Pararoseomonas sp. SCSIO 73927: one gene and its partner. The protein of the gene in region 2 interacts with the protein of the main gene of each other region in a pairwise test. Links are inferred from orthologs where the notes say so. Each region holds a gene or a part of one and is shown on either strand. Other genes may lie near its edges.

The links. The genes of interacting proteins can lie anywhere in the genome.
Region 1: the proteins of recJ (region 2) and VQH23_RS09390 interact in binary tests that used the Escherichia coli proteins (3 or more experiments, as listed by UniProt). The link is inferred for Pararoseomonas sp. SCSIO 73927 from one-to-one orthologs.

The regions. Positions count from the first base shown.
Region 1 is NZ_CP146232.1:1,967,464-1,972,233, forward strand. The notes cover bases 750-3,737. They hold VQH23_RS09390 (DNA topoisomerase), read right to left. Parts: upstream 3,412-3,737; coding sequence 1,087-3,411; downstream 750-1,086. Other genes in these bases: VQH23_RS09385 (SDR family oxidoreductase), read left to right, coding at 750-986; rpoD (RNA polymerase sigma factor RpoD), read left to right, coding at 3,718-3,737. Outside these bases: more of VQH23_RS09385, read left to right, coding at 1-749; more of rpoD, read left to right, coding at 3,738-4,770.
Region 2 is NZ_CP146232.1:5,047,666-5,052,440, forward strand. The notes cover bases 1,258-4,250. They hold recJ (single-stranded-DNA-specific exonuclease RecJ), read right to left. Parts: upstream 3,655-4,250; coding sequence 1,861-3,654; downstream 1,258-1,860. Other genes in these bases: VQH23_RS23910 (hypothetical protein), read right to left, coding at 1,258-1,712; glpX (class II fructose-bisphosphatase), read right to left, coding at 3,662-4,250. In the rest of the region: VQH23_RS23900 (hypothetical protein), read left to right, coding at 278-856; more of VQH23_RS23910, read right to left, coding at 1,044-1,257; more of glpX, read right to left, coding at 4,251-4,669; VQH23_RS23925 (homoserine dehydrogenase), read right to left, coding at 4,666-4,775. UniProt on the Escherichia coli protein: Single-stranded-DNA-specific exonuclease.

The DNA.
Region 1 (4,770 bases), 3.1 Mb from region 2 along the record:
CGGGCGGCGCGATGGCACAGGGCGCGCCGGGCGGCGCGGCGGCACAGGTCGCGCCGAAGCCCGATTGGAGCCCTGCCGAGATGCCCTCCCAGCGCGGGCGCATCTTCCTCGTCACGGGCGGGACCAGCGGCATGGGGTACGAGGACGCCCGGGCCCTGGCCGCCGCCGGGGCCCGCGTGGTGATCGCGGCGCGCAACCCGCAGCGGGGGGAGGAGGCGATCGCCCGGATCCGGCAGGAGGTCCCTGGGGCCGAGCTCGGGTTCGAGGCGGTGGACCTGGCCGAACTCGCCTCGGTCCGTGCGCTGGCCGCCCGTCTCGGCGGGGCGCTGCCGCGGCTCGACGGGCTGATCAACAACGCCGCGATCATGGCGCCGCCGGAGCGCGGCACCTCCGCCGACGGGATGGAGATGCAGTTCGCCACCAACTACGCCGGGCACTTCGTCCTGACGGCCGGGCTGCTCCCCCTGCTCCGCAGGGGCAGCGCGCCCCGGGTCGTCACCCTCTCCAGCATCGCCATCCACCGCGGCAGGATCGACCTCGAGGACCTGCAATCCGCGCGGGCCTATGACGGCTTCACGGCCTATGCCCAGTCGAAGCTGGCCTGCCTGATCTTCGCGATCGAGCTGCAGAGGCGCAGCGAGGCCGCGGGCTGGGGCGTCCAGAGCATGGCGGCCCATCCCGGCGTGGCGGTGACGGAACTCGTCGCGCGCGGGCCGGGGCTGGACAGCGAGGCCGGGCGCCAGTGGTCGGGCATGCGGGAGCGGATGCAGACCGCGGCCCAGGGCGCGCTGCCCACCCTCTACGCCGCCACGGCGCCGGAGGCCCGGGGCGGCGCCTATTACGGGCCGACGGGGCCGAACGAGATCAGCGGCCCGCTCGGCCTGGCAACGGTCCCGGCAGCCGCCCGCGACCCGGCGCTCGCGGCCCGGCTATGGGCGGCCACGGAGGAGCTGACCGGCACGCGCTTCCCTCCGGCCGGGGGCTGAGCCGGCCGGGCGGACAAGGCCCGTCCCGCCCGAATGACGGCGCGCCCCGGTTCGACGGGCCGGGGCGGCCGCGCGGAGGAGGGAACGCCGGCCCCGGAGGTCAGAGCCAACCGCGCTCCCGGAAGCCGCTCAGCTCGGTGCCGGGCGGCGCGTACCAGCCGCCCGCGCGATAGCGCGCGCCCAGCCGCAGCGCCGCCTCCTTGTTCCCGAAGGGGATGCGGAGCGGCGTCTCCTCCTCCCCGACGGCGGTGGCGGGGGTGGCCGGTTCAGGCCTTGCCGGGGAACGCCTCGGGGGCCTCTTGGGGCGCGTCGCGTCCTGCGCGGGGGCCGCCTTCTTCCGGCCTGCCGGGGCGCGCCGCCGGGGAGGGCGGGGCTTCTCCTCCGTCCCTGCCGGTTCGCCGGCGTCGGAAGGGGCGGCCTTGCCGGTGTGCCGGTCGAGGAAGGCGCGGCAGATCGTGCCGGAGGTGGCGTAGCCGCTCGGCGGCTCGATCCCCTTCTGCCGGGCCAGGCTCTCCACGAAGCGCTTCATGGCGGGGGTGGGCGGCAGCTTCCCGCCGCGCGCCTTCCTTGCCCCGCCCCCCGCCGGGCCGAGCAGCGCGGGGTCGATCGCCCCGGCCCCCTCCTGCAGCCGCCCGATGATCCGGCTGGCCTGGGCGCAGACGGCGTCGATCGCGCCCGTCATCTCCTGCTGGCCGACCAGCACCTCGTCCAGCAGGCGCTCCATCTGCGCCGTCACGCCGGGGTCCACCAGCGCCGGGTCCGCGCGCTCCAGCACGGCGTGGAGGGAGAGGCCGCGCTCCGTGGGCACGATGTTCTTGCCGTCGATCGCCAGGAACTCCTGCGCCTTGAGGCCCTTGATGACCTCGGCGCGGGTCGCGGGGGTGCCGATGCCCTTGGCCTCCTTCAGCCGCTCCTGCAGCGCCTCGTCCTCCACGAAGCGCCAGGCGTTCTGCATCGCCTCGATCAGCGTGCCCTCGTTGTAGCGCGGCGGGGGGCGGGTCTCCTTGTCCTCCACAGCGGCGTCGTGCAGGCGCACCGCCTCCCCGTCCCGCAGGGCGGGGAGGAGGGCGGCGTCCTCCCCCTTCTCGTCGGCCGGCTGCCAGTTCGGGAAGGCGGCGCGCCAGCCCATCTCGATCGGCTGGCGCCCGGTGGCCCGGAAGGCGTGGCCGCGCACGTCCAGCAGCGCCGTGGTCTGGCGGTAGCGGAAATCCGGCATCATGGCGGCGAGGTAGGAGCGCGCGATCACGTCGAACAGCTTGCGCTCGTCGATCGAGAGGCGCGGCCAGACCTCGCGCAGGGTCTCCACCGTGTTCACGTTGGGGATCACGGCGTGGTGGCTGGCCCCGGCCAGGCCCCGGTCGTGGAAGGCGCCGCCGGCGCCGCGGCGGATCACAGGCGGATCGGGCACCGGCACCTCGGCGAAGGACCGCCCGGCGCGCAGCCCCGCCACGATCCGCGGCGCGTCGGGGATCGCGCTCTCCGGCAGGTAGCGGGTCTCGGCGCGTGGGTAGGTGATGACCTTCTTGCCCTCGCCGTCGTAGAGCTGCTGCGCCACCTCCAGCGTGCGCGCGGCGGACCAGCCGAAACGGGAGCCGCAGAGCTTCTGGAGCGAGGGCAGGTCGTGCAGCCGGGGCGGGGACTGGCGCTTGTCCTCTACCTTAACGGAGATCGGGCCCTCGAAGCTCTCCGCCACCGCGGCGATCGCCTCCGCGTCCTCGCGCTTCAGGATCCGTTCCTTCGGCGCGTGGCGCATGCGGAAGGGGCCGGCCGCGGCCGCGGCCTCGGCGGTGGCCACCACCTCGAAATAGGCCTGGGGGACGAAGTTGCGGATCTCCAGCTCCCGCCGGCACACGATGGCCAGGGTCGGCGTCTTCACCCGGCCCACGCCGATCACGGTGCGCGCCCCGCGGGCCAGGGTGACGGTGGCGGTGCGGGTGAGGGAGAGGTTGTAGATCTGGTCCGCCTGCCGTCGCGCCACGGCGGCGGCGTAGAGGCGGGCGTACTCGGCATTCGGCCTGGCCCGGGCGAAGGCCTCCCGGATGGTCTGGGGATCCTGGGCGGTGAAGATTACCCGCATGACCCGGCCGCGATACTTCAGATGCTCCAGGATCTCCTGCCCGATGAGCTGGCCCTCCCGATCGCAGTCCGTGGCGAGCCAGACGCATTTCGCGCCCTTCAGCGCGGCGCGGATGGCCTGGAGCTTGGAGGCCTTGTTGCCGCCCCGGGCGGGCTTGGTGGCGTAGAGCCCTTCCGGCCGCAGCAGGACCGGGGACCAGCGCTTCCACTCCGGGGAGACCTCCTCCGGCTCTTCCAGATCGAAGAGATGCCCTTCCGCCGGCAGGATCGCGCCGTAGCGGCCGCCCACCGCGGCCCGCACGTCCTTCGCCTGGCTGGTCTTCTCGGTGATGACGATCTGGTCGGTCATGGCAGCCCTTCGCCTGTTCTCTAAAGGTTCCGAAGCGGGCTTGCCAATCCCAGCCGTTTCTTCCCTGCGGGGCGGTTGTTGGGACCGCCCGGCCACCCCAAATTTACCCTGGCGCAACCGCCGGTAGCGGCCCCAAATGCAGAGTGCGCGGGGCCGCAATGCGGCTGGAATGGTGGTGAGCCGCAAAACAGGTCTGGGCATTCGGGCGCGAAGGCCCCAGATGGGCGCCTTCCCGCGCAGAGCACTTCCTCAGGGTGCTCCGGGGGCGCGGGTGTTCTTTGCGGGTGTTTCCGGGAGGGGATTGGCATGGCGGCGACGGACGCGGGCGCACTGGTTCTGGATGAGCGCGAGGAGGCCCTCCTCGCCGCGCTGCCCGAGGCCGAGGGCCAGGCGCTGCGCCAGCTGGCGGAAATTGCCCGGAACCGCGGCCACGTGACCCACGCCGAGCTCGAGGCCGCGCTGCCGAGCGACCAGATCTCCTCTGACCGCATCGAGGACGCGCTGCGCGTCCTCGCCTATCTCGGCGTCGAGGTGGCCGAGGGCGAGGATTCCGAGGAGGCCGAGGAAGGCGAGACCGCCGCCAGCCGCCCGGGCGCGGCCGCGGAGGAGGACGAGGAGGCCGTCGGCAACATCAAGGCCGACACCGGCATCAACGCCGACCCGGTGCGTATGTACCTGCGCGACATGGGCGAGAAGATGCTTCTCACCCGTGAGGGCGAGATCGCGATCGCCAAGCGCATCGAGGCCGGGCGGGCCATGATGATCGAGGGGCTGTGCGAGGCCCCCCTGGTGCTGGACGCCATCCTCGGCTGGGCCGCCGCCGTGCGGGAGGAGCGCATGCTGCTCCGCGACGTGCTCGACCTCGAGGCGACCGCGGGCGCCGGCGAGGGACCGCTGGAGGACGCCGCCGGCGGCGGCGAGGACGATGGCGAGGAGGCCGAGGGCAGCTCCGGCACCGTCTCCCCCTCCGTGTTGGAGCAGCAGGTGAAGCCGGAGGCGCTGGCCGCCTTCGCCGCCATCGAGGCGGCCTATGAGGGGCTGCGCGGCCTCCAGGCCCAGCGCATGACGGCCTATGCCGAGGGTGCCTCCCTCTCGCGCGGGGATGCGGCGGACTATACCCGCCTGCGCGGAGAGCTGGTGGCCCTCGTCGGCCGGCTGCACCTGCACGCCAACCGCATCGCCGAGCTCGTGGACCGCATGCGCGAGGTCAACAAGCGGCTTACCGCCGCCGAGGGCCGGCTGCTCCGCGTGGCGGAGAGCGCCGGCGTGAAGCGCGACGACTTCCTGGCGGTGTACCGCGCCAGCGGCTCCTCCCCCGACTTCATCGCGGGGCTGGCCAACCGCAAGGGCAAGGGCTGG
Region 2 (4,775 bases):
CGCGCCGACGAGCTACTGGCGCCGTGTCCCTGGCCTGAGGTTTAGCCGATCGGCCCGGCCCGACGACGAGCTGCGCGCCGGGGTGCCCCGTCATCACGGAGGGGTCTGGGAGGAGTGCCACGGCGCGACCGGGCAGGGGGTGGGTCGAGAGGCCTGCCCCCAGACCCCGAGGGAGAGAGGGGGGTAACCCCCCAATGCGGGTCCCTTCAGGCCCCCTCCCCCGGATGCGGGGCATTCCCGAGCGCGTCTCCTCCGTAGCTGCAAACCTGAAAAGAGGGTGACAGGTAACGCCCTGACGACAGCCACGCCGGCCGCATATGCGCGCCTCCACGGGGTGTCCCGGAAGCCGATCTACGAGTGGCGCGACCGCGGATACCTCGTGTTTGCTGGAAAACTCGTCGATGTCGCCGCATCGAACGCGGCACTCGCCCGCGCCGGCCGATCGCCCCTGGAGGGTGACACTCTCCGCCCCAGCATCGTCCGCAGGTTGCCGAAAACCGTCACCCAGGGTGACAGGTCGGGTGCGGACAGGGTGACCCATCCGACCACCGGGACGATCCGGCACGCCCACGACTTTCCGGGCCCGTGCTCTTTGGCATCCCTGGCTGGAGTGCAGACGGAACTGGTCGTGGCCTTGCTGGCGCACCTGCCTATGGCGACGGTGCGCCCCCTCATCGAGGAGGCCTCGCGGCGAGATCTGGCGGCTGCGGCCGAGCTGGCTGACGAAGATGTTCCCCCGCCAGCAGGCTTCGAGACCTGGGCCAATCACCCCTGGTTCCAGGACAACGGCATGGGCGAGGTGGACTGGGCGGAGTGCGAGCGGGAAGCCGCATCGTCCGCCGATGTTCGAAGATAGGTGTGGGGTGATTGTGGGGTGCTGGCCCGAACTGACCAGAAACCCCAGCAGCATCAACGGTACTTGGCGTCCCCTACGGGATTCGAACCCGTGTCGCCGCCGTGAAAGGGCGGTGTCCTAGGCCTCTAGACGAAGGGGACAGGCGCGGCGGGTCACTACAACGCCCCGCCCTCCCCGTCCAGCACCCCTAGAGCGCGAGCGGCGCCTCTGGCGGCACAAGCGGCACCCGCGGGGAGGGCGGGGCGTCCGCGCTCGCAGGCGCGGGCACGGCCGGGGGAAGCTCCGTGCGGGTCGGCGCCTCGGCGGGCGGCACGGGGTTGCCCGGCGGCGGGCCGGCAGCCCCGCCGGCCCCCGGCAGCTCGGCGCGCACCGGCCCCTCCACCCGCGCCGGCGCCTGCTGCCCCGCCGTGGCCGGCGCGGCGGCGGCATCCGGCACCGTGTAGTCCGGCACGATCCGCGCCTGTGCGCCCGCGATCACCAGCACCTTCTGCCCAACCGGCAACGGCGGCACGTCCCGCTGGGTCACGTTCACCAGCTCTCCGTTGGTCCTGCGCACGATGTACTCGGTCGCCCGGTTGTCGTTGATCACGCGCTCCGTCGCCGAGCCGAAAATCCCGCCGACGAGCCCGCCCCCGACCCCGGCCAGGGCGGAGGTAATGCTGCTGCCCGGCGTTGAACCGCCGACGATGCCGCCGGCCGCCGCGCCCACTGCGGCCCCTGCCGTGCCGTCGGCCGAGATCTGCACCTCCCGCGCGCCGATGATCACGCCCTGCTGCACCGGATTCGCCTGCTGCACCGCCCGGGTCGAGTAGGTGTCGGCGGAGTAGTCGCTGCCGCAGCCGGCCAGGAGCAGCAAGGGAAGGAGAAAGCGGCAGGGGCGCATGGGAGCTCCGCGTTGTCGGGCGCGCAGGGGCGGGTCCGCCGGGCCGCCCCGGGAACCTCGCGCGGCCAGTTAAGGGCCCCCGCGGCGCCGCACAACCCGGGAGCGTCCCGGACGGGGCAGGTCAGGCCGGCGCCGCGTCCTGCACGTGCAGGCAGGCCGAGACCTCGCCGTTCCAGCTCTCCGCCCGCAGCGCGCCGCAGAGGTGCAGCGGCACCCCGCGAGATTTGAGAAGGAGGTCGGCCAGCGGCCCCTCCTTCGCCCGGAAGCACACGGCCTTGAGCCGCCCGCCCCCCTCCCCTTCCAGGAACAGGCGGATGGTCCCGCCCTCCTTCCCCACTCGGTCCGCCCGCACCACCCGCGCGCGGCGCACGGCGAAGAGCGGCTCCTCATTCCCTGTGCCGAAGGGCGCCAGCCGCGCCACCTGCTCCGCCAGCGCCGTGCCTGCGGCGGCGACGGAGATCGTCCCCTCCACCACCAGCGCGACCGAATCCGGCAGCTCCGCCGCCTGCGCCAGCCGCTCCTCCAGGAAGGCCCGCACGGCGTCCAGCCGCTCCGCCCGGAAGGAAAAGCCGGCCGCCATCGCGTGCCCGCCACCCGTCTCCAGCAGCCCGGCCTGCCGCGCCGCGATGATCGCGGCCCCCAGGTCCAGCCCGGGCACCGAACGGCCCGAACCCTTGGCCAGCCCCTCCGCCACCCCCGCGACGAGGGACGGCCGGTTGAACCGCTCCTTCACCCGCCCGGCGACGATCCCGACCACGCCGGGATGCCACCCCTCCCCGGTGATGAGGAGCACCGGCCGCCCCTCGGACGCCTGCATCTCCGCCATGGCGAGGGCGGAAGCGAGCACCCCCGCCTCCACCTCCTGGCGCCGCCGGTTGGTCGCATCCAGGCTCTCCGCCTTGGCGCGGGCCTCCAGCGCGTCCTCCTCCGCCAGCAGCCGCAGCGCCAGGTCGCTCTCCCCGATCCGGCCGGAAGCGTTGAGCCGCGGCCCGATCCCGAAGCCGAGGGAGTAGGCCGTGGGCGCGTCCTTCACCCCCGCCACCTCCAGCAACGCCGCGATCCCCGGCCGCCCGCGCCGCGCCATCACGCGCAGCCCCTGGGCCACCAGCGCCCGGTTCAGCCCGGTCAGCGGCATCACGTCGCACACGGTCGCCGTCGCCACCAGGTCCAGCAGCTCGAGCAGCGGAGGCTCGGCCCGCCCCTCGAAGAAGCCGGCCTTCCGCAGGGCCCGGTGCAGCGCCACCGCCGCCATGAAGCACACCCCGGCGGCGCAGAGCCCGCGCAGCCCGGAATCGCAGTCCAGCCGGTTGGGGTTCACCGTGGCCAGGATCGCCGGCGCCGGCCCCTCCGCCTTGTGGTGGTCCAGCACCACCACGTCCGCCCGTCCGCGCGCCGCCTCCAGCGCCTGATGCGCCGCGATCCCGCAATCCACGCAGACGATCAGCCGCGCCCCCGCGTCGCACAGCGCCGCGATGGCCGGCGCGTTGGGCCCGTAGCCCTCCCTGATGCGGTCGGGAACGTAGTGGGTGGCGGGCACGCCGAGGTCTCGCAGCACGCGCAGCATCAGCGCCCCGGCACAGGCCCCGTCCGCATCGTAGTCGGCAAAGATCGCGACCCTCTCTCCGGACAGCACCGCCTGGGCGAGGCGTGCGGCGGCCGCGTCCATGTCCCGCATGCAGGATGGGTCGGGCAGCAGCGCGCGCAGCCGCGGCTCCAGGAAGTCCGCCGCCGCCTCCACGCCGATCCCGCGGGCCGCCAGCAACCGCCCCACGATCTCCGGCAACTCCAGCCGCTGGGCGATCGCCAGCCCGGTGCGCTCATCGCCCTCCCGCCACACCCAGCGGCGGCCGGTCGCGCTGCGCGAAACGCCGAGGACGGCCTCTCCCGGCGCTCCCGTGGCGAGCGCGTCCGTCATCGATCCATCAGGCAAGATAGGTGTTCGGCTTGACCATAAAGTTGTGGTGCCCCTCCACGTAGCGCACCGTCCCCGTCTTGCTGCGCATGACGATGGAGTGCGTCACCGCGGCGGCTGCCGTGCGCCGCACGCCCCGAAGCATGGCCCCCGACGTGACGCCGGTCGCGGAGAACATCACGTCCCCCTTCGCCATCTCCTCGACCGTGAAGATCTTGTCAGGGTCCGTGATGCCCATGGACTTCGCCCGCTCGCGCTGCGTCTCGTCCTCGTAGATCAACCGCCCCTGCATCTGCCCGCCGATGCAGCGCAGCGCCGCCGCCGCCAGCACGCCCTCCGGCGCGCCGCCCCAGCCCAGGTAGATGTCCACCCCGGCCTCGGGCTGGGAACAGGCCACCACGCCCGCCACGTCGCCGTCGGGGATCAGCATGATGCGCGCCCCGGCCTCGCGGCAGGCGCGGATGATGTCCTTGTGGCGGTCGCGGTCCAGCGTGCAGACCACCAGGTCCTCGATCGCGGACTTCTTCGCCTGCGCCAGGTTCCGCAGGTTCTCCTTCGGGCTGGCGTCGATGTGCACCACCCCGTCCGGCAGGCCGGGGCCCACCGCGATCTTGTCCATGTAGATGTCCGGCGCGTGAAGGAACCCGCCCTTCTCCGCCACCGCCAGCGTCGCGATCGCGTTCGGCATCCCGCGCGCGCAGATGGAGGTGCCCTCCAGCGGGTCCACCGCGATGTCCACCTCCGGCCCGCCGGCGCCCACCTTCTCGCCGATGTAGAGCATCGGCGCCTCGTCCATCTCGCCCTCGCCGATCACCACGGTCCCGGTGATCGCCACGCTGTCGAAGGCGCGGCGCATGGCGTCCACCGCGGCGCCGTCCGCCGCGTTCTTGTCGCCCCGCCCGATCCAGCGGGAGGAGGCGATGGCCGCCGCCTCCGTCACGCGCACCAGCTCCAGCGCCAGGTTGCGGTCGCTCTGCAGGGGAGCATCCGGGTTGATGGCGGCGCGGGTGGAGCTCATGGGCTTTCGATCCGGATAAGGGCAGGAGATTCAAGTACGGCGTCGAGGGCGGAGATGCGGGCGATCGCCTCGCGCATCGCGCCCTCGCGCGCGTCATGGGTGGTGA